3 regions of the Lactococcus allomyrinae genome follow, and region 3 is predicted to be linked to each of the others. Evidence: predicted binding sites of a transcription regulator. Region 3 holds the regulator's gene; each other region holds the start of a gene.
The links. Region 3 encodes NrdR, which represses ribonucleotide reductase genes. Its sites were predicted from a motif close to ACACNATATATNGTGT; they were not measured.
Positions count from the first base shown of each region.

Region 1 (11,249 bases), 640 kb from region 3:
TTATCAAAAGTATTACCATCTTTATTCATACTATAGAGGATACGACGCTGCACAGGTTTTAGTCCATCGCGAATATCTGGAAGCGCTCTTTCCTGAATAATATATTTTGAATAGCGCCCAAAGCGCTCACCCATAATATCTTCTAAGGGCAATTTTTGAATGTTTGACATTATTTTTTCTCTTTACTTGTAAATTTTCTGCTGACAGAATTGTTGTCAATAGATTTTTTATCCTTGATTTTGTGGTAAGTACTAACAAAATCACTTTTCTATTCTATCACATTTTTCAACTTAAAAAAACCGTAAAAAATTACTGACAGATTGCTGTCAGTAAACTAAACATTATGATTTGAACATAATATTAAAACTTCAAAAGCATATTAATATGCTTTATCCCATCTTCATAAAAGGGTTCGGAATCTGCTACAAAGCCAAGCGAAGCATAAAAGTCTTTAAGATAATATTGCGCTTCAATTTTGACGGCAGACTTACCAACTTTCTGTAAGTAATCTAAAACTTCTGTCAGTAACTGACGTCCTAAATGCTGATGGCGAAAATCTGGATGGACAAGGACGCGTCCAATAGATGCCTCTGCAAATGAAACACCTTCAGGCAACAAACGACAAAGTGCTAAAATTTCCCCTGCTTCATTTTCAAGCCACAAATGTTTTGCAACTTGGTCTTTTCCATCAAGCTCCTGATAAGGACAATTTTGTTCAACCACAAAAACGGCCGTTCGCAGACTCAACAATTGATAAAGCTCTGTCGTTGACAGTTCATCAAAAGTTTTTATTTTCCATTCCATCATTCTCCTCCAATTCTGTCAGCACTGACAGCGTGCTAAAAACTTATACTGAGATAATCCGTTGTAGACACCGATAACGGATTGACGTGCGGTCTAACTTTATGGCGCAAATTTGGCACCACAACTACAATACTGCCTTGCGTTTCGGTAAACATCACTTTCTGAAAGTTAACTGGTATTAGTTCTTACCATTCGACTGATTCTCGTCCAAATCCGTCAGAAAATTTGCTTTTTGCATTTCCTTCAGAAAATCTGAATGAATCGCCAACTTTTCATCATTATATAAGGTAATACTCAAGCTTGAGCCTGTTGAGTATTCACGCTCTATCCGAATTCCTGAAATATCAAACTGCTGCCATATTCGTTCTGAATCTTGACGATAATAAACCAAGTTTTTTGTAATTGGCAAATTTAATTTCCTACGAAGTGTGTCAGTGATTTCATCTGAAATATCACCAAATAAATCCATTTGCTCAGGCTCTGTCAGCATACTGACAGCTTTAGGTTGTTCAATTTCTTGAAGATATTGATACAATTTTGCTGTCACTAAACAATCGTTTAAAGCGTCATGCGAACGTAAATCATTCATTTCTAAAAAGTCTTTAAAACTTTCCAGAGCATAACTTTTCATCTGTAGAAGTCGCTTGCTCTCAGCTAAAGTATCATAAACGCGAAATGCCTCAACATCAGTAATTGCGCAGTCAATAATTGCTTGATAGAGAAAGCTGATATCAAAAGGAGCGTTGTGTGCTACCAATAGATGACCTTTGATAAAATCTAAAAACTTCGGTAAAACCTGTTCAATCACTGGCTGACTCAACAAATCTGCTGGTCTGATTCCTGTCAGTTGTGTAATCTCTGACGATACATAAGAACGCTGATTTTTAACCAATTGATTGAAGCGGGCTAACTCAACATCATTTTCGTCATATTTTACTGCGCCAATTTGAATAATCTCATTTTTCTGAGCAGAGAAACCCGTCGTTTCAAAGTCAAAAACAACATATTTTTCAGACATTTTTCCCCTTTAATTATTTTTTTCTTTTCACTTTTATGTTAGTGCTTCTTATCGAAAACTCCTATTTTTTGATTGAGCGCAAGCTCCAAAGAAGATAGATTTACGCTGCAACCGTTCAACTTTTCAAGCGACAGCACCGTGATAGGAATCACATAATTTTTGTACACTCTAAAATATCGTCCCTGATAAGTTTTCAAGTTTTTGATTTGAACCGTAAGCACTGAACTTCTTGAACTTACAAGATTGAACATTTGAATATCCTTGTAAAAGACTATAATCTGTTCACTTGAAAATAGTCCTCTTATGTCATAAATCAGCCGTTCATCAAGCAAAGTAAGACAACTTTTATCTTTTACGGTACGATAAAGCAGTCCGTAATAACCAATGCCAAGCAAACAAACAAGCCAAAAAAGAATCAAAAGCGATAAACGATTTATAAAAAGCAGAGATAATCCAATCGCCAATACAAAAATCCACCAACTCCACCAGAAAGTCATGATTGAATAATTAATCGTATAAGGAAAAGTAATTTCGTCTTTTTTCATCAGTTGTTTCACTTTCTTGGTTACTGAACAATGCATTTTTTGACCAAAAATAAGTCTGTCAGTACTGACAGAAGGTCATTCGTGATGATGACCGCTAAAAAACTCCCTTAAAACACCGTTTCTTCTTCCATAGTAAATTTAACATTGTTTTCAATCCATTTTCTACGTGGCTCAACTTTGTCACCCATCAAAACAGACACACGTTTCTCTGCTTGAGCGGCATCATCAATTGTCACTTGAATTAATGTTCTTGTGTCAGGATTCATCGTCGTTTCCCACAGCTGGTCTGCGTTCATTTCGCCCAACCCTTTATAACGCTGTAGGTTCGCGCCACGACCAAATTTAGCTCGAAGTTCTGCGAGTTCCCCATCTGTCCAGGCATACTCTATTTTCTCTTTTTTACCTTTCCCCTCACTCATTTTATAAAGTGGTGGAAGTGCGATATACACATGACCATTCTCCACCAAAGGTTTCATATAACGATAAAAGAAAGTCAACAAAAGTGTTTGAATATGAGCACCGTCAGTATCCGCGTCGGTCATAATAATAATTTTATCGTAATTTCGGTCTTCAAGCTGAAAATCAGCGCCAACACCTGCTCCAATGGTGTAAATCATCGTATTGATTTCCTCATTTTTGAGAATATCTTGCATTTTAGCCTTTTCAGTATTGATGACTTTACCACGCAAAGGCAAAATCGCTTGGAATTTACGGTCACGCCCTTGTTTAGCAGAGCCACCAGCCGAATCTCCTTCGACGAGATAAAGTTCATTTTTATTAGGATTCTTCGTTTGGGCAGGTGTTAATTTTCCAGAAAGTAATCCCTTATCTTTCTTCGTTTTCTTACCATTTCTTGAATCTTCGCGCGCTTTTCTGGCAGCTTCACGCGCTTCACGCGCCTTAATCGCTTTACGAATCAGATTTTGAGCTAACTCTCCATTTTCCATCAGATAAAAGCTCAATTTTTCCGCCACAATACTATCCACAATGGGCCGCGCCAAAGGCGATCCTAGTTTATCTTTGGTTTGTCCTTCAAACTGCAAATGCTCCTCTGGCACCAAAATAGACAAAACAGCAGTCAGTCCCTCGCGATAATCTGAACCTTCAAGATTTTTGTCCTTCTCTTTTAATAGATTCGTTTTTCTTGCATAGTCATTCATCGCTTTGGTTATCGCCGTTTTCAGTCCAGACTCATGTGTTCCGCCATCTTTCGTACGAACATTATTAACAAACGATAAAATATTTTCTGAGTATCCATCATTGTATTGCATCGCAACTTCAACCTGAAACTCATCTTGTTCTCCTGCAAAATAAAGTACAGGAGTCAGCGAATCTTTGTCTTCGTTAAGATAGGAAACAAAATCTTGTACCCCGTTTTCATAGTGAAACTCTGCTGAATCATCTGAACGCTTATCTTCAAGCGAAATCGTCACATCTTTCAGCAAAAATGCTGATTCGTTCAATCTTTCCGAAATAATACTATATTTGAATTCCGTTGTCGAAAAAATCGTTGAATCCGGCATAAATGTAACTTTTGTTCCCGTCTTCGACTTTGGAGCCTTACCTACTTTTTCCAATGTTGTAGCTGGATGACCTCCATTTTCAAAGCGTTGACGATAGACTACGCCATCACGTGTAATCTCCACTTCAAGCCAGCTGGACAGGGCATTAACCACACTAGATCCAACTCCGTGCAAACCACCAGAGGTCTTATAGCCTCCTTGCCCAAACTTGCCTCCCGCATGAAGAATTGTAAAAATAACTTCAACTGTAGGTATTCCCATAGCGTGCATCCCGACTGGCATTCCACGTCCTTCATCCTCAACAGTCATCGAACCATCTTTGTTAATGATAACAGAAATTTTATTACCAAATCCTGAAAGTGCCTCATCGACTGCATTATCTACAATTTCCCAAACCATATGATGCAGTCCTGTACCATCAGTCGATCCAATATACATCCCAGGTCTTTTCCTTACCGCATCAAGTCCTTCTAAAACTTGAATTGCATCATCACCATAATGATTAATATCTACAGCCATTCTTTCCTCTTATCCTTATCACAATTTTTTATCAATATTTTTGTTGATTTTATTGACTTTCAAAAGTCATTTTATTTTTCTGTCACTTTTATAAATCCTATGTCGTTAACCAAACTTTTAGTGCAATATCAGCAACATGACACACACTTCGTGTACCGTTCTTCAAAAGCTAATATATTTATAAGTTCAGAAAAATATTTACCTTGATTATTGTACCTTGTTCAGAAAGCTTTGTCAAAACCCCGTTATCAATTAATAAATGTCTCTTCATTTTATACTATATCGAACTTATTCAATAAACGATCCATTTTATCAAACAATATAGAGAACTCTAAAAATTGAATTACACAAAGTTGCAATATGAAATACATAAAATCGCAGTAAAAGCTCCACTCTTGATAGCAGCATTGTCATTATTCTTTACCAAAAATATGATATAATTATACAGTTAAAAGAGTTAGTATCTGATTTGAAATCAATCATACATTTTAAACGAAATAAACTTCGGAGAACTTATGCTTATTTTTATTCTTCTCATTGTCAGTTATCTTTTGGGAGCTATTCCTGCTGGTCTATGGGTCGGAAAGATTTTCTTTAAAAAAAATCTCCACGACTACGGTTCTGGAAATACAGGAACAACTAATACTTTTCGGATTTTAGGCATTAAAGCTGGAATTGCAGTCTTTATGTTCGATTTACTCAAAGGTACTTTAGCCACTTTATTGCCACTATTCTTTCATGTTCACGGCATATCTCCTCTAATTTTTGGACTTATCGCTGTGTTAGGACATACTTTTTCTATCTTTGACCACTTCAAAGGAGGAAAGGCTGTTGCAACTTCTGGGGGTGTTGTTCTCGGGTTTAGCCCGCTATTTCTTCTCTATCTCCTCCTTGTTTTTCTTATTGTTCTCTTCTTATTCAGTATGATTAGTCTATCAAGCATTGCAGCAGCAATTGCAGCAATTATTGGTATCCTCATTTTTCCTAGTATTAATTTTATTCTGCCAAATTATGATTTATTATTTTCAATAATAATTTTTGTCCTCGCAATAATAATTATTGTTCGACATAAATCTAATATAAAACGAATTAAAAATCATACAGAATCCCTTGTCCCCTTTGGTTTTAACTTATCTAAACAAATAAAAAAATAGGACTATATCTTGTGTCCATCTAATATTTTTTACATAATTCAACACAATATCTAGTAGTAATCATTTGACTAGATATTTTTTTTACGCTAAAATAAGACTATAAAAATAACGAGAAAAGTAAAATAACTTTTACTCACATAAATGGGGGACTATAATGGTTACAGTATATTCAAAAAATAACTGCATGCAATGCAAAATGGTCAAAAAATGGCTTGGAGAACACAATGTTTCTTTCAACGAAATCAATATCGATGAACAGCCTGAATTTGTAGAAAAGGTTATTGAAATGGGTTTTCGTGCCGCACCTGTTATCACTAAAGGTGAGTTAGCTTTCTCAGGATTTCGTCCATCAGAATTAGCAAAGTTGGCTTAATATGAAACTTGTTTACTTCAGCTTGACGGGTCAAACCCGCCGCTTCGTGAACAAAACAGGCTTACCTCACGAAGAAATATTGGCAGATAGTGACTTAGAAATGAATGAAGATTTTATTCTTATCACACCAAGTTATGCCGAAGAATCACCAACTGTATCAAAATCAATTGAAGTCATGGATCCAGTATTTGATTTTATGGCCTACAATGATAACTATAAATTCTGTCGTGGAATCATCGGTACAGGCAATCGTAATTTTGCTGGAATTTATATTTTTACTGCAAAGGAAATTTCCGCTAAGTACCAAATTCCTATTTTATATGATTTTGAGTTCAACGGAACACCCTCTGATGTTGAAATGGTCGAAAAATTAGCTAAAAAGCTTGATCAAGGAGCAAGTGTCACTTACAAAAAGCCCTTTTGATTAACTTTATTCTTCTGCTTCACATCTGTGAAGCTCCTTTAATTTTTATTTAAAACTTACAAGCCTTTTATTATGTAATTAATTTTATAATTCAACGAGTTTGTTTTTTACTTTAAAGGAAAGCGCTTCCTGATACAGCGGTTAATTTGTTGCTACGCAACTCCATACCCATTGGGAATGCTTCGCAGTCGCCTTGGGCTAACCAATAAAATATACCATTTTAAAAGTTAGTTTAGTAAATGTCCCATTTCTATAGTTAACCCGTTGTAAAAACCCACAACGGATTTATGTTGCGTTCTAACTTCATGGCGCAAAAATGGCGTCATGATACGTCAATTGCAGTTACCACTAATAAAATTCGATTGGATTTTAAAGTGAAACTAGTGTATTAAAAGGAGTAATATGTCTCTTAAAAATCTCAAAGATGTTACTTATTTCAAACTCAATAATGAAATCAATATTCCTGTTAATGGTGCGATTCCATTAGCCAAAGATAAAGAAGCGATTGCTGCTTTCTTCAAAGAAAACGTTGAGCCTAATCGCTTTACTGCCGAAACTTACACGGATAAGCTCAACTGGCTTGTCCAAGAAGAATATCTAGAATCTGATTTTTTATCAAAATATGATTCAACATTTATTACGACACTTCGAAAAGAATTGACTGATTTTGGTTTCCGTTTTGATTCGTTCATGGCAGCATATAAATTCTATAATCAATATGCTATGAAAAACAATGATGGTTCTCTTTATCTTGAAGACTTTGAAGACCGTGTATTGATGAATGCCCTTTACATGGGAGCTGGTGATGAAAGTTTAGCACGAAATCTCGCTTTTTCAATGATTAACCGGAGATATCAACCAGCTACACCTACATTTCTTAATGCTGGTCGCAAACGCCGCGGAGAATTTGTTTCTTGCTTCTTATTGCAATTAACAGATGATATGAACTCTATCGGACGAACGATTAATTCCGCCTTACAACTTTCTAAAAATGGTGGTGGTGTTGGTCTTAATTTGACAAATCTACGTGCTGCTGGTGCTCCAATCAAAGGATACGATGGTGTTGCAGCAGGTGTTGTGCCTGTCATGAAACTTTTTGAAGATTCTTTCTCATATGCTAACCAATTGGGACAACGTCAAGGTGCGGGAGTTGTTTATCTCTCTATCTTCCACCCAGATATTATGGAATTTCTTTCAACAAAAAAAGAGAATGCTGACGAAAAAATCCGTGTAAAAACGCTATCTCTAGGTGTAACTGTTCCTGATAAATTTTATGAATTAGTCAAAAAAGGTGAAACAATGTATCTTTTCGAGCCTTATTTTGTCGAAAAATATTATGGTAAGCCTTTCGCTGAGGTTGACATCACTGCGGAATATAACAACATGGTTGCAAATCCAGAAATTCGTAAAACACCGATAAGTGCTCGTGAGCTTGAACAAGAACTTTCTAAACTTCAACAAGAATCTGGCTACCCTTATATCGTCAATGTTGACACTGTTAATCGGGCTAACCCTGTTGATGGTGTGATTTCAATGTCAAATCTTTGTTCTGAAATTCTCCAAGTGCAAACTGCCTCAGTTTTAAATGATGATCAAACCTACAAAGTCGTGGGAACAGATGTTGCCTGTAATTTAGGCTCTACTAATATTATCAATATGATGATTTCAGGTAAAGAGTTTGGAACTTCTGTCGAGGCGATGGTTCGTGCTTTGACCTATATTTCTGAAACAACAAATTTGGATACTGTTCCTACTGTTCGTAAAGGTAACGATGAGATGCACGCGATTGGACTTGGAGCAATGGGATTGCATAGTTTCCTTGCTAATCAGCATATTCATTATGACAGTAAAGAGGCTGTTGAATTTACGAGTGTCTATTTCATGTTGATTAATTACTACACACTGCTTGCTTCAAATAAACTTGCCGTTGAAAAAGGCACTTCTTTCAAAACTTTTGAAAAATCGGCTTATGCTGACGGAAGCTATTTTGATAAGTATCTGAACCATGATTTCTTTGGTGTGGTTAGTGATAAAGTTCAGGCATTGTTTTATGGTATCAAAGTTCCTTCACTTGAAGATTGGTCAGCGTTAAAAGAGGCTGTCATGACTTCTGGATTATACAATTCTTACCGTATGGCAGTAGCTCCAAATGGCTCAATTTCTTACATCAATGACTGTTCTTCTTCTATTCATCCAATTGTCAATCGAATCGAAGAACGCCAAGAAAAGAAAGTCGGTAAGATTTATTATCCAGCCGCTGGGCTTTCAACGGATACGATTCCTTTTTATAAGTCTGCTTATGATACTGATATGCGTGCTGTCATTGATGTTTATGCTGCCGCAACTGAACACGTTGACCAAGGATTGTCACTGACACTCTTTATGCGTTCAACATTGCCAGAAGGACTCTATGAATGGAAATCTACAACAAGCAAAATGACCACTAGAGATCTTAGTATTTTGCGAAATTATGCTTACAAAAAGGGAATAAAAACAATCTATTACATTCGTACCTTCACAGATGATGAAGAGGAAGTCGGAGCAAACCAATGTGAAAGTTGTGTCATATAAATGAGTTCTGTCAGTAAATATTTACTGACAGAACTTAAATCTTTTACTGACAGAATTAACATTTAAAACTTATCCCTGAAACTCATTTACAAATTAAGCGACAATAAAAATTACTGATAGATTTCTGTCAGTAAAAAAAAAGAAAGGAACTAAGTTCGTCATCTCTACTCAAAGGATTTATACAAGTTCTCCTAATAAAATCTTATTGATTTTTATTAATTGTAATTGTGATTGTGATTGCTATATCTTTATAATCAATTAAACAAAATCCTATGAAAAAGAGTAACCTAAAACGTTAGACATTAGGTTATACTATGGACTTCAAAATATCATTTTAACTTAGCAAGTATGTGCTAATATCCACAGATAAAATAATCACTTCAATATATTTTGAACTTCATAAAAGTCGGACTTACATTTTCATTATGTCTGAAACTGAAAATCTTACTGTACCTACCTATTACAGTGCAATTGACTGGAATTCCATTGAGGATTCTATTGACAAATATACTTGGGAAAAACTGACAAGCCAATTTTGGTTGGACACGCGCGTTCCTGTTTCCAACGACTTAGATGACTGGCGCAAACTTCCTCAGATTGAACGCGATACATTTGCAAAAGCTTTTGCTGGACTTACTTTGCTAGACACTTTACAGTCTGTAGACGGTGCCGAAGTCCTCAAGCATGACTCACGTACACCGCAGGAAATTGCTTGTTTCAATAATATCCAATTTATGGAGTCTGTCCATGCAAAATCCTACTCAACTATTTTTTCAACTTTAAACACAAAAAAAGAAATCACAGAACTGTTCGATTGGGTTGATACAAATGTTTATATGCAAAAAAAGGCCAAAATCATCAATGGTATTTACGAAAATGGTACTCCTCTCCAAAAGAAAGTAGCCTCTGTATTTCTCGAAACTTGCCTCTTCTACTCCGGTTTCTATACACCATTACGCTATTTAGGTAACAACAAAATGATAAATTCAGCGGAAATTATCAAATTGATTATTCGTGACGAGAGTGTTCATGGAACTTATATCGGTTATAAGTTCCAACTCGGCTTTAACGAACTTTCAGAAGCAGAACAAAGTGAGTTTCGTGAGTGGATGTACGAACTCCTCTATCAACTCTATGAAAATGAAGAAAAATACTCTGCTCTTCTTTACGACAAGATTGGATGGACTGATGAAGTTTTAACTTTTGTTCGCTATAATGCAAACAAGGCTCTGATGAATCTTGGTCAAGACCCATTATTTCCAGATACTGCAGCAGATGTCAACCCAGTAGTAATGAATGGCATTTCAACTTCTTCATCAAACCATGATTTCTTCTCACAAGTCGGTAATTCTTATCTCCTTGGTGAAGTCGAAGCCATGTCTGACGATGATTACAATATCTAAAAAATCCTCATAATATAAAAAACTTACCCTAGAGTAAGTTTTTTATATTATCATCTTCTTTAATCTTTTTTCATTTTTGTTCGCTCAGGGCTTACCCATGTTCCTGACGCTTCACCCTTAACTACTCCTTGAATCGCTGCTTTAAAGCTAGTAATAACTGTAATAGGTCCAACAATCCAATACCATAACAAGTAAAGTGGAGAAAAAATAATATATTTCATCTTAGATTCATGGCTTTCCAAAGCAAGTGAAGAAAAAAGTTGAAAAAAACCAACAAGACTAACATAAGAGTAAAAAATAAAAAATCGTTCCAAATGAATATTCAAATCCAAATAATTATTTGTTAAAACATCAATAATAAATTGTACTAGCATAATAATCGTCCCTATAACATAGTAAAATGCCCAGACAATACTCAGAGTCTGATCAATAAGAAGGATAACCTTAGGCAAATAATGCAACGGATGTTTAAAAATACGTCCAAAATTAGTAAACCACGACTCTGTTCCACCCTTAGCCCATCTTTTACGCTGTTTATACAGTGCATCAAAAGTATTCGGAACATTCATATAAGCAATAATATCCGGAGTGTAAACTGCCTGCCACCCATGAAATTGTTGATCCCAAGCAATGGAGATATCTTCAGTCGCTCTATCCTGCCTAAAAATCCCTACATCAAACAAAGCTTTCTTACGATACATGGTATTTGCTCCACTGTAAGCATAAATTGCTCCTAAAACCCCCATCTGTGTCCGTTTGATAATTCCAGCAATACTTGAAAACTCTACCGTTTGTGATTTTTCAACTAAAAGAGAGCGATTTTGAACCGTCATATTGACTGTAACCGCCCCAGTATTTTGAAACTTATCTCCAACAAAATAATTCATATACCGCCAAAGTGCATCACGTTCCGGC
Region 1 covers NZ_CP032627.1:974,060-985,308, forward strand. Annotated here, with positions in the region: gene parC (DNA topoisomerase IV subunit A) at 1-170, opposite strand, end outside; gene D7I46_RS04655 (GNAT family N-acetyltransferase) at 361-804, opposite strand; gene D7I46_RS04660 (3'-5' exonuclease) at 983-1,822, opposite strand; gene D7I46_RS04665 (hypothetical protein) at 1,861-2,367, opposite strand; gene parE (DNA topoisomerase IV subunit B) at 2,475-4,409, opposite strand; gene plsY (glycerol-3-phosphate 1-O-acyltransferase PlsY) at 4,925-5,563, shown strand; gene D7I46_RS04680 (redoxin NrdH) at 5,718-5,936, shown strand; gene nrdI (class Ib ribonucleoside-diphosphate reductase assembly flavoprotein NrdI) at 5,938-6,360, shown strand; gene nrdE (class 1b ribonucleoside-diphosphate reductase subunit alpha) at 6,763-8,931, shown strand; gene nrdF (class 1b ribonucleoside-diphosphate reductase subunit beta) at 9,357-10,334, shown strand; gene D7I46_RS04700 (glycosyltransferase family 2 protein) at 10,394-11,249, opposite strand, start outside.
Region 1: a site for NrdR is predicted at 5,605-5,620, ahead of D7I46_RS04680 (redoxin NrdH). Genes of this name have one in related genera too.

Region 2 (11,249 bases), 600 kb from region 3:
TATATTGAGTGATGATGTTATTTAGGGAAGCACCATAGCTAGGGTCAGTGGCATATTTTCCTGTTAAAGCAGCAGTGGCTTGTTGGTAAGTTGAAGCATTAGCTCTCCATGCCTTGATGTAATAAGGACCGTTACCAAAGTTTGTTGTTTTTAGCACATAGGCATTATCTTGGAAACTTTCGTTGAATGAAGGGTAAACTCGGAAAGGCATATCTTTGGTTACCCATTTTCCATTAAGATATTCTTGTGTTTTAAAGACAACACTTTTGCCTTGATAACTTCCTTGGATACCAAAGAGATTGTAATAAGGGGCATTGGCGAGTTGACTTGTTCCCCAGTTACTCTCTAAGATGGCTTGAGCAATCATGACAGAGGGATAAAGTCCGTTTGCATCTGCAATTGGTTTAGCGGATGCTGCTATGTTTTCAATGAACGCTTCTTTTGAAGTTGTTGCGGCTTGGACGATAGACTCAGAATGTTGGATTAAGATGTCCTGAGTCGTCGTCAAAGTACCAGCGATAATTACAGCTCCTGCTATTTTTGAAGCAGGTTTATAGAGAATAATTGGTTTTTTGGGTTTCTTTTTAAGATGAGGATTTTTAACTTTTATACGTGAAGCAGGCATAGATGAGTCCTTTCAATTAAGAGTTGATTTTACATAGTCAAGTCATGAGTTGATAGTATCCAACCCATGCAAGTATTTTTTATTTTAATGAATTTTATGCGAAAGCATTTCTGATACTATTCTAACATGATTAAGGTGTAAAACAATAACAATATTATAAAAACATTAGAATAAAATATGTCATTTGTGTGGCCTTTTATGAAAGCTTTTTTCTGAAAGTATCATTTGATTTTATCTAAGAGTTTGTTATAATCGAGTGCGCAATATCAGGAGCTATGAGAAAAGACAAAAAGGAACCTGCTCTGTGAGCAGAACCCTATTTTCTATATTCTCCACGCTTCTTGACAGTATTGCTCACATCTTGTTATAATTGAGTTCGTACGATTAGAAATGAGTGAAAAAAGATAAATCTTTCCAAGAAACTTCGTTTCTCTCCGAGTTTTCCTATTTTTCATCATTTCTTGCAAATCGTGCTAACATCTTGTTATAATTAAGAGGAACTCAAGGGAGTAGCAGGAGCAAGTATTTATATTCAACGCTCTGGTAAGATCGACAGAACCGAAAGAAATTTCCGGTCTTATCAATCGCTCATGTCTTGTCATCAAAAATGCTTATATTGCTTTTTGATTCTGACTGGGTAAATTTGCAAGACTTGTGGCAGATTGCTACAGGTCTATTTTGTTATCTTGCACCTGTTTATTAATTTTTTGGAGGAAGAATCTTGGCTGAAATTCAAGAGAAAAAAGTACAATCACAAGCAGCTTTTCATCATTTGCCACTGACAGAGGTCTTTAATGAACTGTCAGCAACTGACAAAGGCCTCACAGAACAAGAGGCGAAAAAACGTCTCAACCAATATGGTGAAAATGAGTTAAATGCGAGTAAAAAGAAATCTTTACTGGTTAAATTTGCTGAACAGTTTAAGGATTTGATGATTATCATCTTGATTATTGCGGCGATTTTGTCGGTCATCACGAGTGGTGGGCATGACCTGTCTGATGCGATTATCATTATGGCTGTCGTCATTATCAATGCGATTTTCGGCGTTTATCAGGAGGGCAAAGCTGAGGCCGCGATTGAGGCGCTCAAGGACATGAGTTCGCCCATGGCAAGGGTTAAGCGAGACGGACATATTGTCGAGGTTGACAGCAAGGAACTCGTGCCGGGGGACATTGTGCTGCTCGAAGCTGGCGATGTTGTGCCCGCGGATATGCGGCTTTTGGAGTCAGCAAGTCTGAAAATTGAAGAAGCGGCACTGACAGGGGAGTCTGTTCCTGTTGAGAAAGATGCCAGACATTCTGTCAGCGCTGACAGTGGTATTGGTGACCGGCTGAATATGGCTTATCAAAATGCCAATGTGACTTATGGTCGAGGGAGCGGACTTGTGACTAATACAGCGATGTTTACTGAGGTTGGTAAAATCGCAAGTATGATTGAATCTGCTGATGAAACTGAAACACCATTGAAGCGCAACTTAAACAAGCTTTCAAAAGTGCTGACATGGGCAATTTTAGCAATTGCAGCAGTGACTTTTGCAGTTCATTTGCTGCGTGGTGGCGAAATTGTGCAAGGCTTGATGACCTCAGTGGCGCTTGCTGTGGCTGCGATTCCAGAGGGTTTGCCTGCGATTGTTACGATTGTTTTGGCGCTCGGCACGCAAGTGCTGGCAAAGAAAAATGCAATTGTCAGAAAGTTGCCTGCTGTGGAAACGCTGGGGTCAACGGAAATCATTGCCTCGGATAAGACGGGGACGCTGACGATGAATCAGATGACCGTGGAGAAAATTTTTACTGACGGAAAGCTGGTCAGCGCTGACGAAAAGCTGTCAGTAGATGATATGACTTTGCGCGTGATGAATTTTGCCAATGACACGAAGATTTCGGCTGATGGAAGTTTGATTGGTGACCCTACGGAAACGGCATTAGTCAAGTTTGGGCGGACGAAAGATTTTGATATTCGCTCAGAACTGACAGAAACGCCGCGCGTGGCAGAATTGCCTTTTGATAGTGACAGAAAGTTGATGTCCACGATTCATCAGCTTGATGACGGAAAATATCTCGTTGCTGTCAAAGGCGCTCCTGACCAACTCCTCAAACGTGCAAATAAAAAACTGGTCAGAGATGAAGTCAGTTCTTTGTCAGCAACTGACAGAAAAGAAATATTGACGGTCAATCATGAAATGGCGCATGAAGCCTTGCGCGTGCTGATGATGGCCTTTAAATACATTGACAAAGTGCCAGAAACGCTGACAAGCGAGGACTTGGAAAATGATTTGATTTTCGCTGGTCTGGTCGGGATGATTGACCCAGAGCGCGCCGAAGCCGCAGAGGCTGTCCGTGTGGCAAAGGCTGCGGGCATCCGCCCCATCATGATTACAGGAGACCATCAGGACACCGCCGAAGCCATTGCGAAGCGCCTCGGTATCATCAGTGAAAATGACAATGAAGATCATGTGCTGACAGGCGCAGAGCTGAATGACATGGACGATAAGACTTTCCAAAAGTCTGTCAGCCAGTACAGCGTTTACGCGCGCGTCAGTCCAGAGCACAAAGTCCGCATCGTCAAGGCTTGGCAAAATGAAGGTAAAGTCGTCGCGATGACGGGCGATGGTGTCAATGATGCGCCAGCGCTCAAAACGGCGGACATCGGCATTGGCATGGGCATCACGGGGACAGAAGTCAGTAAGGGCGCGTCAGACATGGTACTTGCCGATGATAATTTTGCCACGATTATCGTTGCCGTCGAAGAAGGACGAAAAGTTTTCGCCAATATCCAAAAGACGATTCAATATCTGCTTTCTGCCAACACAGCGGAAGTGCTGACGATTTTCCTTGCAACGATGTTTGGTTGGGACGTGCTGCTTCCTGTTCATTTGCTCTGGATAAATCTTGTAACAGACACATTCCCGGCGATTGCGCTCGGTGTCGAGCCAAATGAACCAGGAAGTATGCAGCAAAAACCACGTGGTAAAAAAGCGTCATTCTTCAGTGGTGGTGTGCTATCTGCCACAATTTATCAAGGGCTTCTGCAAGCGGCATTGACACTCGGAGTTTATGGGCTTGCGCTTGCATTTCCCGAACACGCAGGCAATCATACCATGATGCACCAAGACGCATTGACGATGGCCTTTGCGACACTTGGCTTGATTCAACTTTTCCATGCGTTTAATGTCAAATCCATTCATCAGTCGATTTTCAAAGTCGGCGCATTCAAGTCGAAAACCTTTAACTGGTCGATCCTTGTCAGCTTTGCTCTGCTTGCTTGTGTTATTCTTATTCCAGGGCTAAATGGCATTTTCCATGTCAGTCACTTGGATTTATACCAATGGGGAATGGTACTTGGCATGAGTTTTGCTGTCATTATCATTGTTGAAATTGTCAAATTTGTTCAAAGATTAATGATGAAAAAAGCGTAAATACCAGTATTAATCAGTGATGAAAAAATAAAATCTTGTCAGTTCAATGCGCCTAAATGAAGCATTGAACTGACAAGATTTTTTGAATTTAAAATATAACATTTTTTGAACAAAACAGATACATTTACACAGAAAATTTTAATAATTGCCTAAAAACACGATGACACAAGATATAGTATAGCTTTACATAATATACTACTAGATATTGTGTCGCGTGAGATAATTTGATAGAATAAGGAGTAAAGAAAATTAGATTTGAAGAGGATAGGTAGATGAAAGTTGGAGTAGTAAGCCCTAATGCCGAAATTAATGTAATCAATGTTGTTAAACGTGACGGACGTTCTGTCAAATTTGACAGCCAAAAGATTTTTGATGCGCTAACAAAAGCAGCTGAAAAGGTTGGAACGATTGACCTGTCATCTCGCAGTACTGCCAACTTTGGCGGCAGCACCCACGCTGTCGATTTTCGCTATGACGCTGAAGCGTCAAGTCAAATCGCAGAACTGACAGCAATCACTGACAGAGTGGTCAGTGAGATTTTTAGTCGTTTTCATGAAGATGTAAAAATTTATGAGATTCAAAGCATTGTTGAGCAAGAATTAATTGAATCAGGTAATACCGAGCTTGCTGAAGAATACATTAGTTATCGTGCTAATCGTGATTTGGCACGGACCAAAGCAACTGACATCAACTTCACTATCGAAAAACTCATTAATCGCGACCAGACGGTTGTCAATGAAAATGCCAATAAAGACAGCAACGTTTTTAACACACAACGTGACTTGACCGCAGGTGCCGTTTCAAAAGCGATTGGTCTGAAATTATTGCCACCACACGTCGCCAATGCGCATCAAAAAGGCGATATTCACTATCATGACCTTGATTATTCACCTTTTACTACCATGTCAAATTGCTGCTTAATTGACTTCAAAAATATGTTTGAAAATGGCTTTAAGCTTGGTAATGCTCAAGTTGATTCACCAAAATCAATCCAAACGGCAACAGCTCAGGCCAGTCAAATCATTGCCAATGTCGCAAGCTCCCAGTACGGTGGTTGCTCCTTTGACCGTGCAGATGAAGTCCTTGCACCTTATGCCAAATTAAATTACGAAAAACACCTGAAAGATGCTGAAAAATGGATTGAAAATCCTGAAAAACGAGAAGCCTATGCCAAAGAAAAAACGGCAAAAGACATCTATGATGCCATGCAATCTTTAGAATATGAAATTAACACGCTCTTTACCAGCAACGGTCAAACGCCATTTGTCACAGTTGGTTTTGGACTTGGTACGGATTGGTACGCGCGCGAAATCCAAAAAGCCATTCTCAAAGTCCGAATTGGCGGTCTTGGCTCAGAACACCGCACGGCAATTTTCCCTAAGCTGATTTTTACACTCAAACGTGGGCTAAATCTGGAAGTTGGTACACCCAATTATGATATCAAACAGCTCGCCCTCGAATGCTCAACCAAGCGGATGTATCCAGATATTTTGAGTTATGACAAGATTGTTGAGTTGACAGGCTCATTCAAAGCCAGCATGGGTTGCCGTTCATTTCTTCAAGGTTGGAAAGATGCCGAAGGTAATGATGTCACGGCAGGACGTAATAATCTCGGTGTGGTTACTGTCAATCTACCTCGTATTGCACTTGAAGCTGCAGGTGATCAAGCAAAATTCTGGGAAATCTTCAACGAACGCATCGAAATCGCGCATGATGCCCTTGCTTTTCGTGTGGAACGTGCCAAAGAAGCTCAGCCCAAAAATGCACCAATCCTCTTCATGAACGGTGCGCTGGGCAGACTTGATGCGGAAGGCGCGGTAGATGAACTCTACAAAAATGAACGTGCCACCGTCAGCCTTGGCTATATTGGACTTTATGAAGTGGCGACCACTTTTTACGGATCGACCTGGGAGTCTAATCCAGAAGCGAAAGCCTTCACGATTGAGATTGTCAAACGAATGCATGAAGACTGCGAAGCTTGGTCTAAGGCATCTGGTTACCATTACTCAGTTTATAGCACACCGTCAGAAAGCCTGACCGACCGTTTTTGCCGTATGGACAAGGAAAAATTTGGCAGTGTTCCTGACATCACGGACAAAGACTACTATACCAACTCTTTCCACTACGACATCCGAAAAAATCCGACCCCATTTGAAAAATTAGAATTTGAAAAAGACTATCCCGTCTATGCCAATGGTGGTTTTATCCACTATTGCGAATATCCGATGATTCAACAAAATCCAAAAGCGCTTGAAGCCGTCTGGGACTTCGCCTACGACCGTATCGGCTATCTGGGTACCAATGCGCCTATCGACCACTGCTACGCCTGCGGCTTTGAAGGCGACTTTGCGCCAACTGAACGTGGGTTCAAATGTCCACAATGCGGCAATGACGATCCCAAAACCTGTGACGTTGTCAAGCGGACTTGTGGCTATCTCGGCAATCCCCAAGCACGCCCAATGGTACATGGCCGCCACAAGGAAATCTCTGCGCGCGTGAAGCATATGAACGGTTCTGTTGGGGTGTTGAATGATGGAAACCTGATTGATTCTGAAGCGGTTGATGAAGCAAAGAGTAAGTATTTTGTGGAGAAATAGCAATGATCTATTTACATGCAGTAAACATATTTTGGGATAACAATGGAAATTTTCAATGGGGGAGTATCGCAGCAATAATCAGTTTGCTCTCTGCTTGTCTGAGTGTCTGGGGAATCAAGCGGAATATAGATGCAAATCTTAGAGCTAAGGCCAGAATTGAGTGGATTCAAGAAGTTAGGAGGCAGACTGCAACAGTTTATAAATCATATAGGGAGTTACGTTCTGCATATTTACAAAAAGAGGGGAGAGCGATTGCTTATACAAAATATCAAACTGATTTAAGACTGTTGAAATTATATTTTGCAGATAATGACGACAACTTTCCTGGCGAATCGGATACGGCAATAATTTTAAAAAATAGTAAAGATAACAAAGGGAAAAATAAATATCTCATTCATGTGATTGATAAATTACAGGAAGTGAAAAGTAAACTAAACGAGAAAGATATTTTAGCAGCAACAGGGAATTTTAGTCAATATTATGTAGAACTTGATGAACTTATGGGATATATTAGTATTTATCTTAAAATTGAGTGGGATAAGGCGAAAAAAGGCAAATAGGAATCTAAATAGATTAGGCTAAATTTTCAAAGTAGATTTAGTGATTGACCAATTACTTTATGACGAGATGATTTTACAAACAAAGAAGGGAGATTACCAATATGCCCATAAAAACTCTAATCCTAACGAACACATGGTTGACGCAGTCATTCAAAGCAAAGCTTGAAAATCTGTTTGCTCATCAGACAGATTATGAAGTTCAATTCAAATCTGAGGCAGACCTGACGGCGGATGATTTTGCAGAAACAGAAGTTTTGATTGCGATCCCGTCGCCACAGCTTTTGCCGAAGTTCAAGAAATTAAAATGGCTTCAGCTTTTCTCAGCAGGCACTAATGGCTATACTGAGGGGGCGGCTTTTCCTGCGGGTGTGGCGTTGACCAATGCTTCTGGTACTTATGGCGTGACGATTTCGGAGCATTTATTGACGATGGCGCTCGTTTTGATGCGGCGGTTCAATGTTTATGCGAGCCAGCAGGAGCAAGAGATCTGGCAAAATGCTGGCGATTTGCAGTCAATTTATGGTTCAACGATTTTGGTGCATGGTTTGGGCGATATTGGTGGGCATTTTGCACAGAAAGTGCAAGCGCTCGGTGCGCACGTGATTGCGGTCAAACGCACAGTTTATGGCGATGACCAATTTGCCGACGAAGTCTATCCAGAAAGTGAGCTGGACAAAATCTTGCCCAAGGTAGATTTGATTGCGACGAGCGTCCCTGGAACAAAAGAAACTTACAAGCTGTTTGACGCGGCGAAATTTGCTCTGATGAAGCCGAACGCAATTTTCCTCAATGTCGGGCGTGGGACAAATGTGGATTTGGAGGCGCTTTGTGATGCGTTGGACAATGGGAAATTAGGCGCTGCAGGTCTTGATGTGACTGACCCAGAGCCATTGCCAAAGGGTCATCGCGCTTGGCATACGCCAAATCTGCTGATTACGCCACACGCATCTGGCGGCTACACCATTCCTGAGAGCAGACATCGTTTTATTGAGATTTTGCGGACGAATTTGCAGAATTATATAGAGGGTAAACCGCTGCGCAATCTGGTTGATATGCAGACAGGATATAAGAAAAAATAAAATGAATTGGCAGATGAAATCTGCCTTTTGTATAGAATAAAATGGAGAGAACATCTCATGAATAATCCTAAACCAAAGGAGTGGACGGCAGCAGATTTATCTCAAAATTATGTTGCTGACTATAAACCGTTCAATTTTGTGGACGGAGAGGGTGTACGTTGCTCGCTTTATGTGAGTGGTTGTATGTTTCACTGTGAAGGCTGTTATAATCAAGCGACTTGGGCGTTTCGTTACGGGACGCCTTATACAAAAGCACTTGAAGAACGTATCATGGCAGACTTGGCGCAACCTTATGTGCAAGGATTGACCTTGCTTGGTGGTGAGCCATTTCTCAATACTACTTTTTTGATTCCTTTACTTAGGCGAATTCGGCAGGAGTTACCTGAAAAAGATATTTGGTCTTGGACAGGATATACTTGGGAAGAACTGATGGTGGAAACCCAAGATAAACTTGAAATGCTAGAGTTGTTAGATATTTTAGTTGATGGGCGTTTTGAGTTGTCAAAGAAAAACTTGATGTTACAATTTCGAGGGTCATCTAATCAACGAATTATTGATGTGAAAAGATCCGTCAGTGCTGACAAAGTCGTGATTTGGGATAAACTCAACGATGGTAATCAGTCATTTGAACAAATACACAAAGAAAAATTAATCTAGTACTGTTTAATTTCTAAAATACTTTTAGAAGTCCTCCCATTGCACTACGTTGTCGACACACTAAGCGTTTATTCGCTTTATATCGCGATAAGGCGAAGTGATGCTAAAGTCGCTATTGTACGAGATCTGATCCCACGTGTAACCTTTCAAAGCTGTGAAATGAGAAAAGCATTGTTTTTTCCAATTGGTGCAAGACAGTGTAGCTAGGTTAGCTAGTACAAATAGAAAAAATAAACTCTGTCAGTGCGCTGACAGAGTTTTTAGTCGTTGATTTTATGCTTATTTTGTTCGAATGAACTGTCAGCAGACTGACAGAAATTTTATTTGAATAATTTACCAAAATCAATGTCATCATCATCAATTTTGACTTGTGCTAATACTTTTTTTAGCGGTAAGTTTTTCTTTTTTGTTTTTAGATAGGGGTGTAGTTCCTGACGTTTAACAGTTTCTTGAAGAACTTTTTGAGGTTCATTCTGAGTTTTTGGATTTTTTTTAAGTGACTTATTTGGGGATTTTGGTAACACAAAATTTTCTGATGGAAATGTTTCGTTGAGTTTATTGATGATGGTTTCAATGCCAAAGTTACTGCCAATCCAAAAAGGTGTACCAGTCATTTTGCAAGCCTCTTTGGCAAATCGGATAGAATGATGTGCAACGTTGCGATTGCGCATGATGACAAAGTCAGCCTTTGCAACAAGTTGATTGATTTCCGAGCGGTTTGGTGTTTTTTTGTCAAAGCCTAAAAAAGTAACACCTACTTTTGAAAGAAGCATCTGTAAATCTCCCCAGTATTTTGCCTCCTCAATGACTAATAATGTTTTCATTAACACTCATTTCTAACAAAAAACGAACCCAAATAGGTTCGTACGGATAAGGAGAGAAGGGGATTCGAACCCCCGAAACGCTTTTGACGTTTACACACTTTCCAGGCGTGCTCCTTCGACCACTCGGACATCTCTCCGCGACCTTTCTATTATACCAAATTTACGTGAAAAGTTGTCAATGAAAAGCGCTGACAGAAATTTGTCAGTGCTTACAACGGTTTGTCAGTGAACTTTTTGACAAAAAATAGTACGAAATATAAAAGTAAGTCACGCAAAGAAAGCAAAATTTGATATAATAGGGGCTATGAATAAAATTCTCGAAGTAGAAAATTTAGTTTTTAAATATGAAAAAGAAAGCGATGTGAATCAGCTTAATGGTGTATCATTTTCAGTGGAGCGAGGAGAATGGTTGTCCATTATTGGACAAAATGGCTCTGGTAAATCGACAACTGCACGCTTAATTGATGGCCTTTTTGAAGAGTTTGAAGGAACAGTTAAGATTGATGGCGAGCTTTTGACGAAGGAAAATGTCTGGTCTCTGCGCAGAAAAATTGGGATGGTTTTCCAAAATCCAGATAACCAATTTGTAGGAGCAACCGTTGAGGACGATGTGGCTTTTGGTATGGAAAATCAAGGGATTATCCGTAGTGAGATGTTGCGTCGTGTAGATGAGGCTTTGGCTGCGGTTAATATGTTAGACTTCAAAACGCGCGAGCCTGCACGCCTTTCTGGAGGTCAAAAGCAGCGCGTGGCTGTAGCTGGAATTATTGCCTTACGTCCAGAGATTATCATTCTTGATGAGAGTACCTCAATGCTTGACCCAACAGGACGGGCAGAGATTATGCGTGTGATTCGTGAAATCAAAGATAAATATCACTTGACAGTTTTGTCTATCACGCATGACCTTGATGAAGCAGCAAGTTCTGATCGGATTTTAGTGATGAGAGCGGGCGAAATTATCAAGGAAGCGGCACCATCGGAGCTTTTTGCGACAAGTGAGGATATGGTGGAGATAGGTCTCGATGTTCCATTTTCATCAAACTTGATGAAGGATTTGCGTACGAAGGGTTTTGAGTTACCAGAGAAGTACTTATCAGAAGATGAGTTGGTTGAATTTTTAGCTAAGGATATTCAAAAATGATAATTCGTGAAGCTGTTGAAGAAGATTAGGCAGTTTTAAATGAATTCGACTTTTGTACTATCCTATGGCTTTATCTTCACTTTCTACTTAAATATTAAAGTTTATGTTTTATTCTTGAGCTCCTTTTTAAGTCTGTTAAATGGGAAAACTTAATCTTCGCAAGGCTGTAGTTTATCTAATAATTCTTTTTAGAAAAATATTAGACAAACGAGCATCAGCACAGGAGATTAGTGAGCTCTGTGCTGATTTTACATTATAGAGTTGATAAACACTGAACTAGCAATAATTTCCACAAAGAATTTTGAGATGAAATATGAGTATTAAATTTGAAAAAGTAAATTACACTTACCA
Region 2 covers NZ_CP032627.1:2,423,412-2,434,660, forward strand. Annotated here, with positions in the region: gene D7I46_RS11530 (LysM peptidoglycan-binding domain-containing protein) at 1-625, opposite strand, end outside; gene D7I46_RS11535 (cation-translocating P-type ATPase) at 1,356-4,040, shown strand; gene nrdD (anaerobic ribonucleoside-triphosphate reductase) at 4,313-6,637, shown strand; gene D7I46_RS11545 (hypothetical protein) at 6,640-7,197, shown strand; gene D7I46_RS11550 (D-2-hydroxyacid dehydrogenase) at 7,299-8,276, shown strand; gene nrdG (anaerobic ribonucleoside-triphosphate reductase activating protein) at 8,334-8,933, shown strand; gene D7I46_RS11560 (DUF2325 domain-containing protein) at 9,254-9,757, opposite strand; tRNA gene D7I46_RS11565 (tRNA-Ser) at 9,807-9,894, opposite strand; gene D7I46_RS11570 (energy-coupling factor ABC transporter ATP-binding protein) at 10,062-10,898, shown strand; gene D7I46_RS11575 (energy-coupling factor ABC transporter ATP-binding protein) at 11,212-11,249, shown strand, end outside.
Region 2: a site for NrdR is predicted at 4,204-4,219, ahead of nrdD (anaerobic ribonucleoside-triphosphate reductase). Genes of this name have one in related genera too.

Region 3 (11,249 bases):
CATCAATATTGGCAGCCAAAAATATGTGGCCGAATTAGACTCAGAAAAAAGTTTAATTTATCTTATTGATGCAACAAAAGAAGTAGCCTTCAAGTCTGAATTTAATGACAGTAGAGCAGTTATCGGGTCGATTTCTGTAGATAACTATGATGATGCTACGGATTTGATTACAGATAGTGAACGCACAGCAATCAATAATTTTATCTCGACTTTTTTGGAAAGTTTTGCAGGAAAATATGGAATTTATATCCGTAGAATCAACAGCAGTCGACATTACTTTTTCTGTGATTATCGTATTTTAGAAAAAATTATTAATGACAAATTTTCAGTACTCAATGATTTTAGAAAATCATCAGCAGAAAAAAATATTCCATTGACACTTTCAATTGGTGTTTCTTACGGTTGGAACGATTTTCCAGCGATTGGTAAAGTAGCGATGAATAACCTCGAACTTGCCCAAGTGCGCGGAGGAGACCAAGTTGTACTCCGCGAGAATACAGAGCAAGCTAGACCCGTTTATTTCGGTGGAAATTCTGAAAGTAGGACACAAAAAAGCAGAACTCGTGCGCGTGCAATTTCAACAGCTTTACGTACAATTATTGCTGAGTCAGATGATGTATTTATTGTCGGGCATAAATATACAGACATGGATGCACTTGGTGCGGGAGTTGCGATGAAGGCTTTCGCCAATATGTGTGGGAAAGAAGCTTTTGTTGTTTATGACCCAGAGCAATTATTACCCGATGTTGGGCGTGCGATTGATAAAATGAATGAATCTTCGGATGGCTTTACTCATATTATTCGTTTAGAAACAGCAAAAAACTTGAAAAAAACTAACTCTTTGCTTATTATGGTGGATCATTCAAAGACAGGACAGACTTTAAATTTTGATTTCTACAATTCTTTTGAAAAAGTAGTAGTCATTGACCATCACAGGCGTGACGATGATTTTCCAGAACAGGCTTTGCTTTCATATATAGAATCGTCGGCAAGTTCAGCGAGTGAGTTGACCGTTGAAATTTTACAATTTCACGATAATAATCGCAGGAAAATGTCCACGATTGAAGCGAGTATCGTCCTTGCTGGAATTGAGATGGATACTAAAAACTTTACTAAAGCAACAACAGAACGTACATTTGAGGCTGCTGCTTATCTTCGCTCGCGCGGAGCAGATAATGACTTGATTAAGATGATTATGGCAACAGACTTTGAGAAGTATAAAAAAGTAAATGAAATTGTCCTTAATTCAAAAGTTATCTTACCCCATATTGCTCTTGGTTTAGGGATTGAGCATCAGAAATACGATAATATTACTACAGCAAAAGCAGCAGACACCATGTTGGAAATGGCTGGTATAACGGCATCTTTTGCTGTTACACAGCATATTAACGGTTTTATTTCAATTTCAGCGCGTTCGCGCAATGGTTTCAACGTGCAAACACTCATGGAAAAAATGGGTGGCGGTGGTCATTTCAACAATGCGGCAACTCAGATTTATGAAAAAAACATAGAAGAAGTAAAAAAAGATTTGATTGAATTGTTAAAAGAAAGAGAGAATGAAAAATGAAGATAGTATTTTTAGCAGATGTCAAAGGTCAAGGAAAAAAAGGTGAAGTTAAAGAAGTACCGACAGGTTATGCTCAAAATTTCCTAATTAAAAAGAACCTCGCAAAACCAGCGACTGCGGCTGCTCTTTCAGAAGTTAAAGGTCAAGCTAAAGCAAAAGAAAAAGAGGAAGCACAACTTCTAGCTGAAGCAAAAGCACTTAAAACAATTCTTGAAAAAGAAGATACAATCGTTGAAATTGGGATGAAAGTTGGTCAAACTGGTCACACTTTTGGTGCAGTTGATAAGTCAGATATTGCCAAAGCATTGAATATCCAGTATCAAGTTAAACTTGATAAACGTAAAATTCAACTTGAAAACAAAATTCAAGCTTTAGGTACGAAAGATATACCTGTCAAGCTTCATCGGGATGTGACTGCAATAGTTAAAGTCCGAGTGAGTGAGGCCTAAAATGCCTGAAATTGGTCTCATAAAGGCTCCTCCTCAAGATTTAGCGGCTGAACAGGCCGTTCTTGGGGCTGTTTTTTTGGATAGTGATAGATTAGTTGAAATTAAAGAGTTTTTAACCGCTGATGATTTTTATAAAACGGCTCATAAAGTTATTTTTAGAGCAATGGAAAAATTATCAGATGGTAGAGAAGCAATTGATGTTTTGACGATTCGATCTCAACTTGAGAATCAGGGAGAGCTTGAAAGTATTGGGGGAGTTGCTTATATTGCTGAGCTTGCAACAGCGACTCCAACAGCAGCTAATGCAGCATATTATGCAAAAATTGTTGCGGAAAAATCTTTGCTTCGCCAGCTCATTAATAAGTTAACAGAGTCTGTAGAAAAAGCTTATGAGCAAGAATTGCCTGCGGATGATGTCCTAGCACAGGCAGAGAAAAGTCTAATTGATGTCCAACAAGGCAGAAATACCAATGGATTTAAAAAGATAGCAGATGTTCTTTCTATCCATATGGATGACCTTGAGCAGCGGGCGCAACAAAAATCAAATATTACTGGGATTGCTACGGGCTATCCTGCTTTAGATAATATGACAACAGGACTGCACGAAGAAGAATTGATTATTCTTGCTGCTAGACCTGCGGTTGGGAAAACTGCATTTGCACTTAATATCGCACAAAATATTGGAACAAAACAGGATAAGACCGTTGCGATTTTCTCATTGGAAATGGGTGCTGAAAGTTTGGTCAGTCGGATGATTGCTGCGGAAGGTTCTATTGATTCTCATAGCTTGAGAACTGGTCAGCTCAATGATCAAGAGTGGAATGATTACTTTATGGCAACAGGGACATTGTCACGTGCGAGTATCTATATTGATGACACCCCAGGGATTAAAATTTCTGAAATTCGTGCTAGGTCGCGTAAATTAGCTCAAGAAACGCAAAATCTTGGTTTAATTGTGATTGACTATTTACAGTTAATCTCAGGGACTGGCCGTGAAAATCGTCAACAAGAGGTTTCAGAAATTTCTCGTCAACTGAAGATTTTAGCAAAAGAGCTAAAGGTTCCTGTTATTGCCTTATCGCAGCTTTCTCGTGGAGTTGAGCAACGTCAGGATAAAAGACCTGTCTTATCAGATATTCGTGAATCAGGTTCAATTGAGCAAGATGCGGATATCGTTGCTTTCTTATATCGTGATGATTATTATGATAGGGGAAATGACGAGGACGATGACGGAGAGGAATTACCTCAAGATAATAAAGTTGAGGTGATTATTGAGAAAAACCGCTCGGGAAGTCGGGGAACAGTCGAGCTTTTGTTTATCAAAGAGCATAATAAATTTGCCAGTATTGATAGCCGATATAGTGACTAGATTTTTAGGCCTGTTTCGTGTTATAATACTAGTAATTGTCTAAAATTGTCTTAGCATGAAATGTAAAATCAAGGAGGTAGAAGAATCGGAGAAATCCGACTTTTACGTCTTATTCGGAGAAACTTGTAGTCAAAAGAAACAGGTTGTATCTCTCTAAGCTTTGTATTACAAAGCTACGAAAGGAAATGAAATGGATAATCAAAATCAAGAAGTTGGAAAAATCGTTGATATTCGCAATAATGTGAAAGCTCATCTTGGACAAACGATTGAAATCACTTCGCAATTTGGTCGTAAGCGTGAAAATCGTCATAAAGTCAATCTTATTGAAGCCTATGCTACTCACTTTGTGATTGAAAATATTCCAGCACGTGGACCTAAAACAACAGAATCGTACCAATATGCTGATATTTTGACACAAACTATCTTGATTCACTATCCAAACGCTTAATTTGGAGATTAATAAGAGCTTCTTGGCGTTGTAGAATGGTGATGAAATCAAATTAGCTCTATATTATTAGATATATCGTGGTACTATTTGGTGCTACAACATTGTGGAACTTGAGTTGCTATGATGTATTAACTCAGGATTTACAAAAGATTTAAGTTGGAAGGAGGAGATAACGGTGATGACTGCAAATTGGGATATGACACCAGTCAAAGGTGGTTCTGGGAATGCATTTTCTGGTAAAATTGATAAAGAGCGCATTTTTATTAAAAAAAATGGTAGTCCTTTTTTACCAAGCATTTATCTTGAAGGAATCACGCCTAAGGTCTTATGGACGAAACGTACGGCCGAGGGAGATACGTTATCTGCTCAACCCTGGATTGATGGGCATACTTTAAGTCCGGAAGATATGAGTGACCGCCAGATTAATCACATTTTGGCACATTTACGTGATTCTAAAAAGCTTGTGGAATCATATAAAAAACTGGGAAGTCAAGTTATTCCGCCGAAACAACTATTGGAAAATTGTGTAAAACAAACAAAAGCTTTGCAGACAAATCGCTTTTTATCAAGTATCATTGAGGAAATGTATCAGGAAATTCCAGAGCTTCAAAATGATGAGGTTGTTGTGGTTCATGGTGATGTGAATCATAAAAACTGGCTTGTTGATGATGCTTCTGGAAAGATATATCTTGTTGATTGGGACACGGTTTTTCTGTCTGATTCGATGGTGGATATGGCGCATGTATTGTCGCATTATATTCAGCACGAAGACTGGAGTTTATGGTTGATGAGCTCAGGTGTTAGACCACGGGCAGACTTGATGGATAAGGTCGCTTGGTATGGGAAATTATCCTTTCTTCGTCAAATTTCTGAATATCTCGTCAGAGGAAAAATGAAAGAAGTAAACCAAGAAATTTTAGGCCTTCGAAATTTTTGTGAATTATTTTAGTAAAAATAGGCTAGGGTCTCCTTCCTATTTTTTGGCTTGTGGCAATTGATTTGATGTATATTAGTTTCCACTTTAAATCCCGAGAGGATGTATACTACAGGTTGCCATTCGCCGTAAATGACGAAAGTCGCAAGGCGAAATGACTAATTGGTAACTGCATTAGCGTGTTTTTAGTAGCTTAGAGTGATGCCTGTGGTGTGAAACGAACGTAGAGTATTCGGAGAAAGGCATACGAAGTAGCGTGTGGCATGACGATTTTTTCGCTTTGAAGTTAGTTAGTACGTCAATCTGTTGTTGGTTTTTATAACACATTAGTTTTAGTAATGAATTTCAACACAAAGAGTAAATATAAGAGTATTAGAAGTAAAATGAGGTAGCAATGCGCGTAAGAAATCGTAAAGGGGCAACAGAAATGCTTGCCGAAAACGCACATATTGTGGTCGAAAATCCAGCAGAATTTAAGGGGCGTTGGGCAGAACGTTTTGGAAACAATCATCCTATTCATATTGAAGTAGGTTGTGGCAAAGGGGCATTTGCGACGGGAATGGCAGCACTCCATCCAGAAATTAATTATATTGCAATTGATATGCAGTTGTCCGTTTTGTCTTATGCTTTGGACAAAGCACTTGAAGCGGCCTTGCCAAATGTGCAGATGATGTTAGTTGATGGTGCCGCTTTGACTGAATATTTTGCTGATGGTGAGATTGATCAGGTCTATTTGAATTTCTCTGATCCTTGGCCAAAGGCTCGTCATGAAAAACGACGTTTGACTTATCAAGCATTTTTGGCTACTTATGAACAGATTTTACGGTCAGAGGGCGAAATTCATTTTAAGACGGATAACCGTGGTTTGTTTGAGTATTCGCTAGTTTCATTGACCAATTATGGGATGGAGCTAAAAAAAGTGTGGCTTGATTTACATAAAGATGAAGCATTTGCTCCGCTTAATGTAATGACAGAGTATGAAGAAAAATTTTCAAATAAGGGTCAGGTGATTTATCGATTGGAAGCAAAATTTAAGAAGCACTGATGGCCGATAAATCCTGTCAGCGTACTGACAGAAGCAAAAATCCTGTCAGTAGTTCGTTGTAAGTTTCAAACAAAGAAGTCAAGATTTATTCAGCGGGAGGTTTAAATTCCGTCGGATTTAACCTCTAGTGATAATAACAACCATAAATTAATTGTTTGAAGTGAAATAGGAAAAGGAAGGTGATGAGATGAGATGTCCTAAATGCTCCTCTGATGAGTCAAAAGTTGTAGATTCAAGACAGGCTGAAGATGCTATTCGTCGTCGTCGAGTTTGTGAAAATTGTGGTTTTCGTTTTACGACATTTGAACGTATTGAAGAAATGCCTCTTTTGGTGATTAAAAAAGATGATAAGCGTGAACCGTTCAATCGTGAAAAAATTGTGCGTGGTTTGGTACGATCGGCTTACAAACGTCCTGTTTCAAGTGAAGATATTGAAAGCATCGTGGCAAATGTTGAACGTAAGATTCGACAGCTTGATAGTAATGAAGTGAAATCTGACACAATTGGAGAATTTGTAATGGAGGAACTCTCAAAACTGGATGATATTACTTATATTCGGTTTGCCAGTGTTTATCGTTCTTTCAAGGATGTGAGCGAACTTGAGGCGCTTTTGCAAAACATTACGAAGAAAAATTGAGTCTGTCAGTATGCTGACGTGCTCTCAGTAACTTTTTGATACTTGTCAGTAAAATTGAGTTTGTTCGTCAGCTCTTTTGAGCGAGTTATACTAGTTCATTTAACAATGATTGATAAAAGTGATGCTTTTCTTATCTGCAACTTTGACGCATTGCGCCATCTTCGCTATGTTACGCTATCCATTCGCTCTAAGCCAGCAGAGCTGGCAAGGCGAAATGGTAAGCGCAAGATGTGGTTTGCATGAAAGTCAAATAGTATTAAAGCAAAAGAAGCCGTGAACAATAATTACGAAAAGAGGGAAATATGAGAGCAGGAGATTCGTTTACCATTGTGAATCGTGGAAAAATCAGCTTCGATGCTGAGACTTTTACGTTGCTCTATTTGCCGATTGTTGGCTCTAATGCTTTTGCTTTGTATCAACTGCTGGCGACTTTTTCAACAGGACGTATTTCTCATTTTTTGGAATATCTGAACATTGGATTAAATCCATTTTTGGAGAGTTTGGACAAACTTTCTGGGCTTGGTTTAGTCAAGGTTTTTGATGACCACACGATGATTTATTTTGATGTAAGGAGTCCATTGACTTACGATGAATTTTTGTCTGATGATTTTTACAAGCAACTTTTGATTTCACGAATTGGTGAAAATAGAGTGATTGGTCTTTCAAAAAAAATCGAAGTCAAAGGTCAAAATATTTCCAAAAAATTTCATGAAGTTTATAAAGTTGATTTTGACAACGAACCAAAATCAGCTGTAAGCACTGACAGCTTTGATATGGGAGCTTTTAAGAGTTTGATGGATCGTCAAGGCTTGACATTCTCAAATGAAAATTCGGAACGTCTGAGCATTTATTCTCTCGCCGAAAAATTTGATCTAAACTGGTACGAACTCTTTAAAAAAGCTGAAAGTACGGCTAATGCAGACAAGAGTTTGAACCTGTCAGCACTGACAAGAAGTCTGTCAGCAAGTTCTGAGCCACAGGTGGCATTATCAAGCTTCCCCAAAGCATTTGCTGAACTTATCGTGAGTAGTAAATCACATGAGCCAGTCGAATTTATTCAGCAGATTAAGAGCCAAGCTGGCGGTTTTGTAAGTGGAGATGAACGAAAGATTTTAAATAATCTCACTAAACAAAATCTACCATCTGAAGTCCAAAATGTACTCATTCATTATATTTTAGTTCAACAAAAAAATGCGTCTCTGTCTTCAAATTTCGTGAATACATTGGCAAATGATTGGATGAGAAATAAAGTATTCACCGCAGAAATGGCAGTGAAGCGTATCTTAGAACGTAATGAATCAGCTCAAATAAAAGCACAAGAAAAACAAAACTTTACAAAAAAACAAACAAAAATTGTAAAAGAAGCACCAAAGTGGTCAAATCCGAGCTATGAAAATAAGACAAGTGAAGAAGAACTTGCAAGGCTTGAGAAAATTCGACTTGCTTCACTCCAAAAACTGAAAGGAGAGCAGCAATAATGGAATCTATTGGTGAAATTTTAAATAAACGCAAAGATTTACGTGGAAATTTTGAAAAACTTGTGGCTGAAGTCATGAAAAATAAAGATGTTCAGTCTTTTATTGCTACCCATCAAATGACGTCAGATGAGATTCAACGCTCCTATTCAAAATTTTATGAGTTTGTGCGTGAACGTGAAAAATTTGAAAAAGGTGAGAAGCGGGCAGCAGATGGTTATGAACCAGTCTTGATCATGAATCATGGATATGCTGACGTATCTTATCAAACCACATCAGAGCTTGCCGCACAGCAAGCTGCGCAAACATTACTCCGTCGAGTGAAAATTATAGGTTTACCAAAAGATTTAAAACAGGTTACTTTAGAAGATATTGCACTTGATGATGTAGGACGGATTGAGCCTTATCAAGCTTTGGTGGATTTTATTGCGAATTTTCCTGAGCAAAAAGGCCTCTATCTTTACGGAGATTTTGGAGTGGGGAAATCTTTCATGATGGCAGCAATGGCAAATGAATTGGCAAAAAAAGGAATTTCGACCACTTTGCTTCATTACCCAACATTTATATCAGATTTAGACTTTGATACGGCTAAGGTTTGGGTGAATGAAATCAAGCAAAGTCAAGTATTGGTCCTTGATGACATTGGAGCGGAACAAAACAACGCTTGGGTGCGTGATAGCATTTTGCAGGTTGTTTTACAACATCGGATGCAGGAAGATTTACCTACATTTTTCACTTCTAACTTAAACATGAATGAGCTAGAACAACATCTGGCAGAAACAAAAAGAGCAGATGAGATTTGGCCAGCAAAACGCGTGATGGAACGTGTGAAATATCTATCACGTGAACTTCGACTGGAAGGAATAAACAGACGACATGACTGATATAAATGAAACCATTAATTTGATGATGAAACATACTTCAGTGCGTAATTTTACTGAAGAAAAAATAAAAGATGAAGATTTAGAAGTTATTTTGAAAGCAGGACAAGCTGCATCAACTTGGAAAAATTTTCAGTCTTACTCGATAATTATTGTAAAATCGCAAGAGCAAAAAGACGCAATTTATCAATATCAGCCACAAAAATCCATTAAAAATGCTGCAGTTTATCTTGTATTTGTCGGAGATTTGAATCGTGCCGAAAAAGCGGTAAAAATGCACGAAGGAGACTTCCAGCCTAAGGGGATAGAGTCTTTATTGATTACAGCGACGGATGCTGCTGTTACTGGACAAAATGTTCTTTTAGCCGCTGAATCTTTGGGCTATGGTGGAGTAATGGTGGGACTGATTCGTGACCAGTCTGCTGAAATATCAAAAGTGTTAGATTTGCCTGATTACACTTATCCGCTGTTTGGCATTGCTCTTGGCAGACCAGCGCGTATCAACAAAGTAAAGCCACGCTTGCCTTTAGAGGCTATTGCTTTTAAAGAAAAATATATTGAGCAAACCGAGCAAGTCATTTCAGATTTTGATGAAGTTCAAGATGAATTTGCAGGCAGTCGTCGATTGAATAAGTGGTCAGAGCGGATTGTTGGACAATGGGGCGTTCCAGAAATTACATCATCAACAGAAAATCTAAAAGATAAAAAATTATTATGAAGACAAAAAAGATACTGGAGCCAAAATTACCTACGGTATACAGAACAGTCACCAGTGAAGATTGGGAGTATGGAGAGCTTTATCAAGCAAAATTTACTGATGAAAATCTGTCAGTAGATTATCCATTGCGTTTCTCAAGCTGTCAGTTGATAAATGTTACATTTTTACTGACAGAAAGTTCTGTCAGTGAATTTACGGACTGTATTTTTGAAAAATGTGATTTGTCAAATCTAAATTTATCCAGTATAGGTTTTTACCGTTGCCGATTTATAAATTGTAAACTATTAGGTGTTGATTTTACAAATTGTCATTTACAAGATGTCCAGTTTGAACAGACTCTGCTTAATTATGCCAATTTCTCGGCAAGTACCTTAAAATCTGTTCGCTTTTTTGAAAATGATTGCACAGAGAGCCTTTTCACAGCTTGTAAATTTTCAAATGTCTATTTTCTGTCTAACCAACTGGAAGGAACTAATTTCTGGGAAACTTCGCTTGCGGGTTTAGATTTTTCTACAAATAAGTTCGAACACTTAGAAATTACACCACAACTTGCTAAAAATATTAAAATAAATCTAAGTCAAGCCTCATTTTTTGCAAGTTTATTTGGCATTGACATTGTTTAGTTGCTGATGATAGAATACTGTCAGTATGCTGGCAGAAAACAAAACATAAGATTACCTCTAAAACCTCAGAATTTTCAGCTTAGGCTAAATTCCAAATTTTTAGAGGTCACCTTATGCTCGTTTACTTTTAAATCTGCATGAACAGAACTAGTGGCTGAACTGCAACTATCCTGCTGCAAGCTTTGTTTGCTAAACAAACGGATAGCGTGGTGCTGAAAAATAATAGCAAATCACTTCGCCTTACTGTTTTAACAGATTGCGATTTGAACTTGTTACTTTACAGGATAGCTGTTGGCGCTAAAGCAGCAGCGGATATGCTAGTTGTTTTACCCAGTGGCTTAGCGAAATCGACAACGTAGAGCAGCAGAGTAACTTCTAAAAATTCTTTTAGAAGTTAAATAGCATTAAAACATTGATATGAAAGTGAGAAAATAATGAGTCTACCTACAGTAGCTATCGTTGGCCGTCCGAATGTCGGTAAGTCAACAATTTTTAATCGTATTGCGGGAGAGCGTATTTCGATTGTTGAAGACATCCCAGGAGTGACACGTGACCGTATTTATGCCACAGGAGAATGGTTGACGCGTAAGTTTAATATCATTGATACAGGTGGTATAGAACTCTCAGATGAACCTTTTATGACCGAAATTCGCGCCCAAGCTGAAATTGCCATGACAGAAGCAGATGTTATTATTGCTGTTGTGGACGGAGAAACAGGGATTACAGATGCAGATGAAGCCGTAGCTAATATTCTCTATCGTACGGATAAACCCATCATTTTAGTGGTCAATAAAGTGGATAATCCAGAACGGAGAATGGAAATTTTTGATTTCTATTCTCTTGGTTTAGGTGACCCCTATCCTGTTTCTGCTGTGCATGGGATTGGTACAGGTGATGTTCTTGATGCGATTGTGCAAAATCTTCCAAACGAAATTGAAGAAGAAAATGAAAATGTTATTAAATTTAGCTTGATTGGTCGTCCAAATGTCGGTAAATCGTCATTAATTAATGCCATTCTTGGAGAAGAACGGGTGATTGCAAGTCCAATAGCGGGAACGACACGTGATGCCATTGATACCCATTTTACAGACGAAGAGGGTCAA
Region 3 covers NZ_CP032627.1:332,118-343,366, forward strand. Annotated here, with positions in the region: gene D7I46_RS01725 (DHH family phosphoesterase) at 1-1,567, shown strand, start outside; gene rplI (50S ribosomal protein L9) at 1,564-2,016, shown strand; gene dnaB (replicative DNA helicase) at 2,018-3,385, shown strand; gene D7I46_RS01740 (Veg family protein) at 3,576-3,833, shown strand; gene D7I46_RS01745 (phosphotransferase family protein) at 4,009-4,782, shown strand; gene trmB (tRNA (guanosine(46)-N7)-methyltransferase TrmB) at 5,162-5,812, shown strand; gene nrdR (transcriptional regulator NrdR) at 6,000-6,449, shown strand; gene D7I46_RS01760 (DnaD domain protein) at 6,752-7,927, shown strand; gene dnaI (primosomal protein DnaI) at 7,927-8,808, shown strand; gene D7I46_RS01770 (NADPH-dependent oxidoreductase) at 8,801-9,523, shown strand; gene D7I46_RS01775 (pentapeptide repeat-containing protein) at 9,520-10,146, shown strand; gene der (ribosome biogenesis GTPase Der) at 10,581-11,249, shown strand, end outside.